Methyloterricola oryzae: one gene and its partner. The main gene of each other region encodes a partner of the protein of the gene in region 2 in a complex. Links are inferred from orthologs where the notes say so. Each region holds a gene or a part of one and is shown on either strand. Other genes may lie near its edges.

Evidence for each region. Proteins that work in one complex are often made in the same cells at the same time.
Region 1: the proteins of tsaB (region 2) and tsaD are in contact, whole or in part, in a solved structure (PDB 4WQ4), measured with the Escherichia coli proteins. The link is inferred for Methyloterricola oryzae from one-to-one orthologs.

Annotation. Positions count from the first base shown.
Region 1 is NZ_JYNS01000005.1:206,613-209,857, reverse strand. Bases 1-2,957 are described here. They hold tsaD (tRNA (adenosine(37)-N6)-threonylcarbamoyltransferase complex transferase subunit TsaD), read left to right. Parts: upstream 1-950; coding sequence 951-1,964; downstream 1,965-2,957. Other genes in these bases: folB (dihydroneopterin aldolase), read left to right, coding at 2,638-2,957; plsY (glycerol-3-phosphate 1-O-acyltransferase PlsY), read right to left, coding at 1,970-2,554; rpsU (30S ribosomal protein S21), read right to left, coding at 601-834; EK23_RS09440 (GatB/YqeY domain-containing protein), read right to left, coding at 121-573; dnaG (DNA primase), read right to left, coding at 1-60. In the rest of the region: more of folB, read left to right, coding at 2,958-3,003; folK (2-amino-4-hydroxy-6-hydroxymethyldihydropteridine diphosphokinase), read left to right, coding at 2,996-3,245.
Region 2 is NZ_JYNS01000012.1:85,631-89,206, reverse strand. The notes cover bases 346-3,345. They hold tsaB (tRNA (adenosine(37)-N6)-threonylcarbamoyltransferase complex dimerization subunit type 1 TsaB), read left to right. Parts: upstream 346-1,500; coding sequence 1,501-2,190; downstream 2,191-3,345. Other genes in these bases: EK23_RS21935 (bifunctional diguanylate cyclase/phosphodiesterase), read left to right, coding at 2,995-3,345; EK23_RS15370 (hypothetical protein), read left to right, coding at 2,320-2,502; yoaA (DNA repair helicase YoaA), read left to right, coding at 346-1,504. In the rest of the region: more of yoaA, read left to right, coding at 1-345; more of EK23_RS21935, read left to right, coding at 3,346-3,576. UniProt on the Escherichia coli protein: Required for the formation of a threonylcarbamoyl group on adenosine at position 37 (t(6)A37) in tRNAs that read codons beginning with adenine.

The DNA of each region.
Region 1 (3,245 bases), on a different replicon or contig from region 2:
GACCAAGTCGATACGCGCAACGAGATCTTCGATAAAGGCGCGCGGGATCTTACCGGCCATCGCGCCTAGGCAGGCAGCACTCAGAAGAACGGCACGTTGCCGTCACCGAAAAGGACAGAATCACCCCAGCATGGCTTTGATACGCGCACTGACCGCTGCCATATCTGCGCGCCCTTGCATCTGCGGTTTCAACAGCGCCATGACCTTGCCCATATCGCCGATGGCGGACGCGCACGTCTCCGCCACGGCGGATCGGATCAGGGCATCGATTTCCGCGTCGCTGAGTGCTTGAGGCAGATAATCCTGGATCACGGCCACTTCGGCGGCTTCCACATCGGCCAGGTCGTTTCGGCCTGCCTTGGTGTACTGCGCGATGGACTCGCGGCGCTGCTTCACCATCTTGTCCAGCACCGCCAGCACCTGAGCGTCGTCCAGTTGGATGCGCTCATCCACCTCGCGTTGCTTGATGGCGGCCATGATCAGGCGGATCACGCCCAACCGGTCCTTCTCTCCGGCCTTCATGGCGGACTTCATATCGTCCTGTATGCGTTGTTTAAGCGACATGTCACTCATGACTCACATCCGCTCGACGCAGGGGAATCAGGGCGTAGGACGGCCCTTGCGCAAGTTCTGCAGGGCAAAGCGCTCTCGGGAAAGTTTCTTCAGGTGACGCTTGACTGCCGCGGCGGCCTTGCGCTTACGCTCTTCGGTGGGCTTCTCGTAAAACTCTCTGCGGCGAACCTCGGACAAAACCCCGGCTTTCTCGCAGGCACGTTTGAAGCGGCGAATAGCGATTTCGAAAGGCTCGTTCTCACGGATTCTGATGGACGGCATGTAACTTCCCGATAAATAACTGAAAAAATTTCTACGCACCCCAATTTGGGGCTACCCTGATAATCAAACCCGCGATTATACTCGCCTCCATTCATAAAGCAAAAGCAGAAACCACCATGAAAGTGCTGGGCATCGAGACATCCTGCGACGAAACCGGGGTCGCCCTCTACGACTCCGAACAAGGCCTCCTGGCACATACCCTCTACAGCCAGGTGGCGATCCATGCCGAGTACGGAGGGGTGGTGCCGGAACTGGCCTCGCGCGACCATATCCGCAAGTTGGTCCCGCTCCTGCGATCCTTGTTGTCCGATTCACAGACCCGACGCGAGGAGATCGACGCCATCGCATACACGGCGGGTCCCGGTCTCATCGGCGCGCTGATGGTAGGCGCTTCCGTGGCGCGCAGCCTCGCCTGGGCCTGGGGTATTCGCGCCATGCCGGTGCACCACATGGAAGGGCATTTGCTCGCTCCCCTCCTCGAGCCCGATCCGCCGCCGTTTCCCTTCATCGCCCTGCTGGTATCGGGCGGCCACACGCTGCTGGTACGGGTGGATGGAATCGGTGCCTATCAGACACTGGGCGAATCGGTGGACGACGCCGCCGGGGAAGCCTTCGACAAGACCGCGAAAATGCTGGGCCTGGGCTATCCCGGGGGCCCCGCCCTGGCCAGGCTGGCCGAGGGGGGCACTCCGGGGCGCTTTGTTTTTCCTCGCCCAATGACCGACCGGCCGGGGCTGGACTTCAGCTTCAGCGGCCTCAAGACCCACACCCTCACCACCCTGGCGCAGTCTCCGGGCACAGCGCATGACAAGGCCGATGTAGCCCATGCCTTCCAGGAAGCCGTGGTGGACACACTGCTGATCAAATGCCGACGCGCGCTGAAGCAGACGGGGCTGAAGCGACTGGTGGCGGCCGGCGGAGTCAGCGCGAACCGGCTGATGCGCGAGAAACTGGAACGGGCGGGCGCGCAGGACGGATTCACCGTCCACTTCCCGCGCATGGAGTTTTGCACCGACAACGGAGCCATGATCGCCTTCGCCGGCTGTCAGCGGCTGCTCGGCGAACAATCGGCGCAAGCCGATGTCTTCGTGCGGCCGCGTTGGCCGTTGGACGAACTCAGTCCGCCTTGACCGATTCAGCGGCCGATGCGGGACTCCTCGCCGCGCCGGATGCGCGCAATGTTTTCACGGTGGCGCCAGATCAGCAAGGCGCTCATCAGGACCGTCGCCGAAACCAGCGGCAAGCCCCCCAGCCACCAGCCCACATACACCGGCGCCAGAGCCGCCGCGATCAGGGCCGACAGCGACGACATCCGGGAGAAGTAGGCCACCACCAGCCAGGTGACGAGCACGGCAGTGCCGGTGACCCAGGAGTATCCCAGCAGCACGCCCAAGGCGGTGGCTACGCCCTTGCCGCCACGGAAACCGAAGAACACGGGATACAAATGCCCGAGGAAGGCCGCGACGCCCGCCGCCGCCAGAATTTCCACCGGCGCGTCCAGGCCCTTGGCCACGAGCAAGGGTATCAACCCCTTGAACATGTCTCCCAAGAGGGTGATGACGGCGGCCTTCTTGCCGCCCAGTCGCAGCACGTTGGTGGCGCCGGGATTTTTCGAACCCTCCTCGCGGGGGTCCGGAAGCTGCAGCAAGCGGCTCACGATGACGGCGCTGGAGAGCGATCCCAGCAGGTAGGCGAACGGGACCAGAAACCACTGCAGCATGCGTCAAATCTCTTACGTAAAGTTGAAGTGCGCCGGAGTTCTGTGATACCAATTTCAAACAGACCAAACCGACCGGATAGATGATGGACATTATATTTCTGCGGGGCCTACAGATCGAGACAGTCATCGGCATCTATGACTGGGAACGCAAGATCAGGCAGACCGTCGTGCTCGACCTGGAGATGGCCTGCGACATCCGCAAGGCCGCCGCTTCCGACGCGATCGAGGACACCCTGGACTACAAGGCCGTCTCCAAGAGCATAATCAGCTTCGTGGAAGGCAGTTCTTTTTTTCTGGTGGAAACGCTGGCGGAACGCATCTGCGATATTTTGATCTCGGATTTCAAGGTGCCCTGGGTGCGGCTGACCCTGAACAAGAAGGGTGCCATCAGCGGCGCAAGCGACGTGGGCATCATCATCGAGCGGGGCGAGAGAACCTGCCATGGTTGAGGTTTACCTCAGCATCGGCAGCAACGTGGATAGGGACATCCATATCCCCGGCGCGCTCGCGGACCTGGAAGACATCTTCGGCGCGCTGAGCGTTTCCGGCGTCTACGAAAGCGAGGCGGTCGGATTTGAGGGAGACCCGTTCTACAACCTGGTGGTGGGGTTTCGCACCGAGTTGCCGGTACAACAGGTTGCGGCCAGGCTGTCAGAGATCGAGGACCGTCACGGCCGCACCCGCGATGCGA
Region 2 (3,576 bases):
CGGGGATACCTCGGAGATGACCGGGGTGGCGGAAGCCTCGCCCTTGTGGATACAGGTCACCTCCACCGCCGACAACTGCCTGGGGCAGGAATGTCCCAAGCTGGCGGACTGCTTCCTGGTGAAAGCCCGGCGCACGGCCCAGGAAGCCGAGGTGCTGGTGGTCAATCACCATCTGGTATGGGCCGACTGGGCCTTGAAGACCGATGGTTTCGGCGAATTGTTACCGAAAGCCGAGGTAGTCGTTATCGACGAGGCGCACCAGTTTGCCGAGACGGCGGCAAACTTTCTGAGCCTGACGATCACATCGCGGCAGATCAACGAACTCGCCGACGACGTGGTGACCGAGCAGGTCAAGGACGCGCCGGACCAGCCTGAGCTTTCCAAAAGCGCCGAAGACCTGGAAAACCGGGCCGCCGAGCTGCGCCTTTCGCTCGGTGCGGAGATGAGGCGGGACGCCTGGGCAGCGGTCAGCCACGACGAGCGGGTGCGCGAGAGCTTGCAAGCGCTGCAGCGGCAGCTTGAAGACCTAGGCCTGGAATTGCGGCAGGCGGCGGTGCGGGGCAAGGGCCTGGAGGCCTGCTGGAAGCGTTGCGAGGAACTGCAGGGTCGGCTGGCAGCATTTCTCGAAGAGCGCGAAAGCGATGCGGTGCGCTGGTTCGAGACCCAAAAGCGCGGATTCTCCCTGAGCCGAACGCCGCTGGAGGTCGGGGATGAATTTTCCCGTTTTCACCAGGCGTCGGAGGCGGCCTGGATCTTCACTTCGGCCACCTTGAGCGTGTCCAGGCGATTCGAGCATTTTACCCAGGCCTTAGGTCTGCGCGATGCCGACGCCCGCGCCTGGGACAGTCCCTTTGATTATCCGCGTCAGTCGCTGCTGTATGTGCCCATGGATCTGCCCGACCCGTCTGCGCCGGATTACACCGCTAGCGTGGTGCAGGCCGCCGTTCCGGTGCTGCAGGCCAGTCGGGGCAGGGCATTCTTTTTGTTTACCAGCTACCAGGCTATGCAGACCGCCGCGAACGTGTTGAGGGATCAACTGCCCTATCCGCTGTTCCTGCAAGGCACCTTGCCCAAGGCAGCCCTGGTGGATGCCTTCCGGGCGGCGGGAGACGGCGTATTGCTCGGCACCGCCAGCTTCTGGGAGGGGGTGGATGTGCGCGGACCGGCCCTGTCCTGCGTCATCATCGACAAACTACCTTTCGCCGCGCCCAGCGACCCGGTTTTGAACGCCCGCCTGGAGGCCCTGAAAGCCCGCGGCCAGAGCCCTTTTGCCGGGTATCAGTTGCCTGCGGCGGTGATCGCGCTCAAACAAGGGGTGGGGCGTCTGATCCGTTCCAGCGATGACCGTGGCGTGCTCATGTTGTGCGATCCCAGGATCGTCAGCCGGCCTTACGGCAAGGTTTTTCTCAACAGCCTGCCGCCTATGCGGCGGACCCGCCTACTGGGTCGGGTACAGGCTTTTTTCGCCGAGGAGGCGGCGGGAATCCCGCCGAACGACCCATGAAGATTCTGGCCGTTGAAACCGCTACGGAAGCCTGCTCCGCCGCCTTGTACGTGGATGGTGCAGTGCTGGAGCGCTATGAACTCGCTCCGCAGCAGCATAATCACCTGATCATTCCCATGCTTGATTCCATTCTGGCGGAGGCCGGCCTGGGCCTTGCTCAGCTTGATGCGCTGGCCTTCGGACGGGGGCCGGGCTCGTTTACCGGTGTGCGCATCGCCACCGGCGTGATCCAGGGGCTGGCCTTTGCCAAGGATTTGCCCGTGGCGCCGGTGTCGACCCTCGCGGCCTTGGCACTGCAGGCCTTCGACGAGGCCGAAGACGGCCATGCCTTCACCTGCATGGATGCGCGCATGGGGGAGGTGTATTGGGGCGTCTACGCGCGGACGCCCGAAGGGGTGGAGTCGATGCTGATGGAATCGGTGGGGCCCGCCGATTCCGTCGCCGTCCCGGCAGAACTGGCGGGAATCGGCATCGGCTCGGGTTGGGGGCCGTATGGGGACACCCTCAGACAACGGGTGGGCGGCGCCCAGTTGCGTGGGGTGATTGAGGGCCGATTCCCGCGCGCCGGCCACGTCGCGCGCTTGGGCAGCAGTATCGTTCTCGGGGGGGCGTGCGTTGCCGCTGAATTTGCGCAACCGGTTTACCTGCGCGACGACGTGGCGAAAAAGCCGGCTCCGCGGGTTTGAGTAAGCTGTACGAAAATGGAGAATGCCAGAAAGTTGAGTTGGATCAAATAACCATACTTCGGTTAAGGTAATGTTTGCCTGCGCGTCAAGCTTGACCGCCTCAAACAACCAAAAATGCGAGGAGATACTATGGAGCAGCAAAAAGATTACTTCTGGGTCTACATCGGCGGCGTGGTACTGATTGCCGGTTCAGTACTCTTTATGGTGAAGAGTTCCGAGCATGAAAAATATGCAACGGCCTCCAAGGCCATCGCGGAAGACTCTTCCAATTCCGCTTATCGCGATACCGCCCACTATGGGATCGGGAAGTAGCAGGATCTCCGTCGTGTGAATGGGAAGTCCACCCATGGCTAGGACGCGCGGCGCAGCCAGAGGAGGCAGGCGGCCAGGCTAAAACCTGGGGGCGATGGGTTGAGATACCACTCGCAATCGATTCGCAGGAACCGATTGCGAATCGGCAAAACTCCGGCGCGCAAGGTGCCGGACAAGCGAGCCAGATATCCAGGAAGGTATCTGGCTCGTTTTATACCCGCTAAAGAAAGTTGCCTTATCTTTTTATCAGGTCTGAAGGAGAAGCCAAAGGCCCATTTTCCATCACATCCTGCTCATAAGGCTTGCCGCGTGCACATCAAGTCTTCGCCGCCTGGCCTGCGTTCTCGGCCTCAGTAGAATCACCACGTTCCCCAAGCAGCCGTTACAAGGCGCCCGATCTTCTGCACAATGCACTAGTATTTCGCGAGTCAGCGCATTTCGGTCCGGCAGCACGCTGGGTGCGCAAGGGAGCCATACCATGTCCGAGCCGTTATGAGCCGACGCTTTTCGCCCAGTGCGGTGGCCGTTGCCTACGCGGCTTTTGGTGTGCTCTGGATTGCGGTGTCCGACCGCCTGCTGAGCCTGATCGTCGACAGTCCGGCCTTGCTGGTCCGCATCAGCACGGTCAAGGGCTTTGGGTTCGTCCTGTTCACAGCGGGCTTGTTGTATTTCCTGCTGAAGGCCAAATTGGCCCCTCCCGATTCGCCTTCGCCCACAGGGACGTTTTCCTATCAGCGGGGCCAGCGCTATTTCATCCTTACCTTCCTTGGTCTGGCCCTGGGTGCCCCCCTGCTCGGCTATGGCATCTACAGGGTGCACAGTCCGCAGGTAGAACGGGAGGCCCTGTCCAATCTCACCGCCATTGCCCGCCTCAAGGTGGAGGAAATTGAAGGCTGGCTGGCGGAGCGGGATGGCGACGGCTTCGCACTGGCAACCAGTCGCGGGTTTGCCGATCTGGTCCAGGCCGGTGCCATGCATCCGGATGACCCGGGATCGGTCAACCGGCTTTTAGAACGCCTGGAAAATCTACGCACAGCGTATGCGTACGACCAGATATCGGTGTTCAGCCCCGAA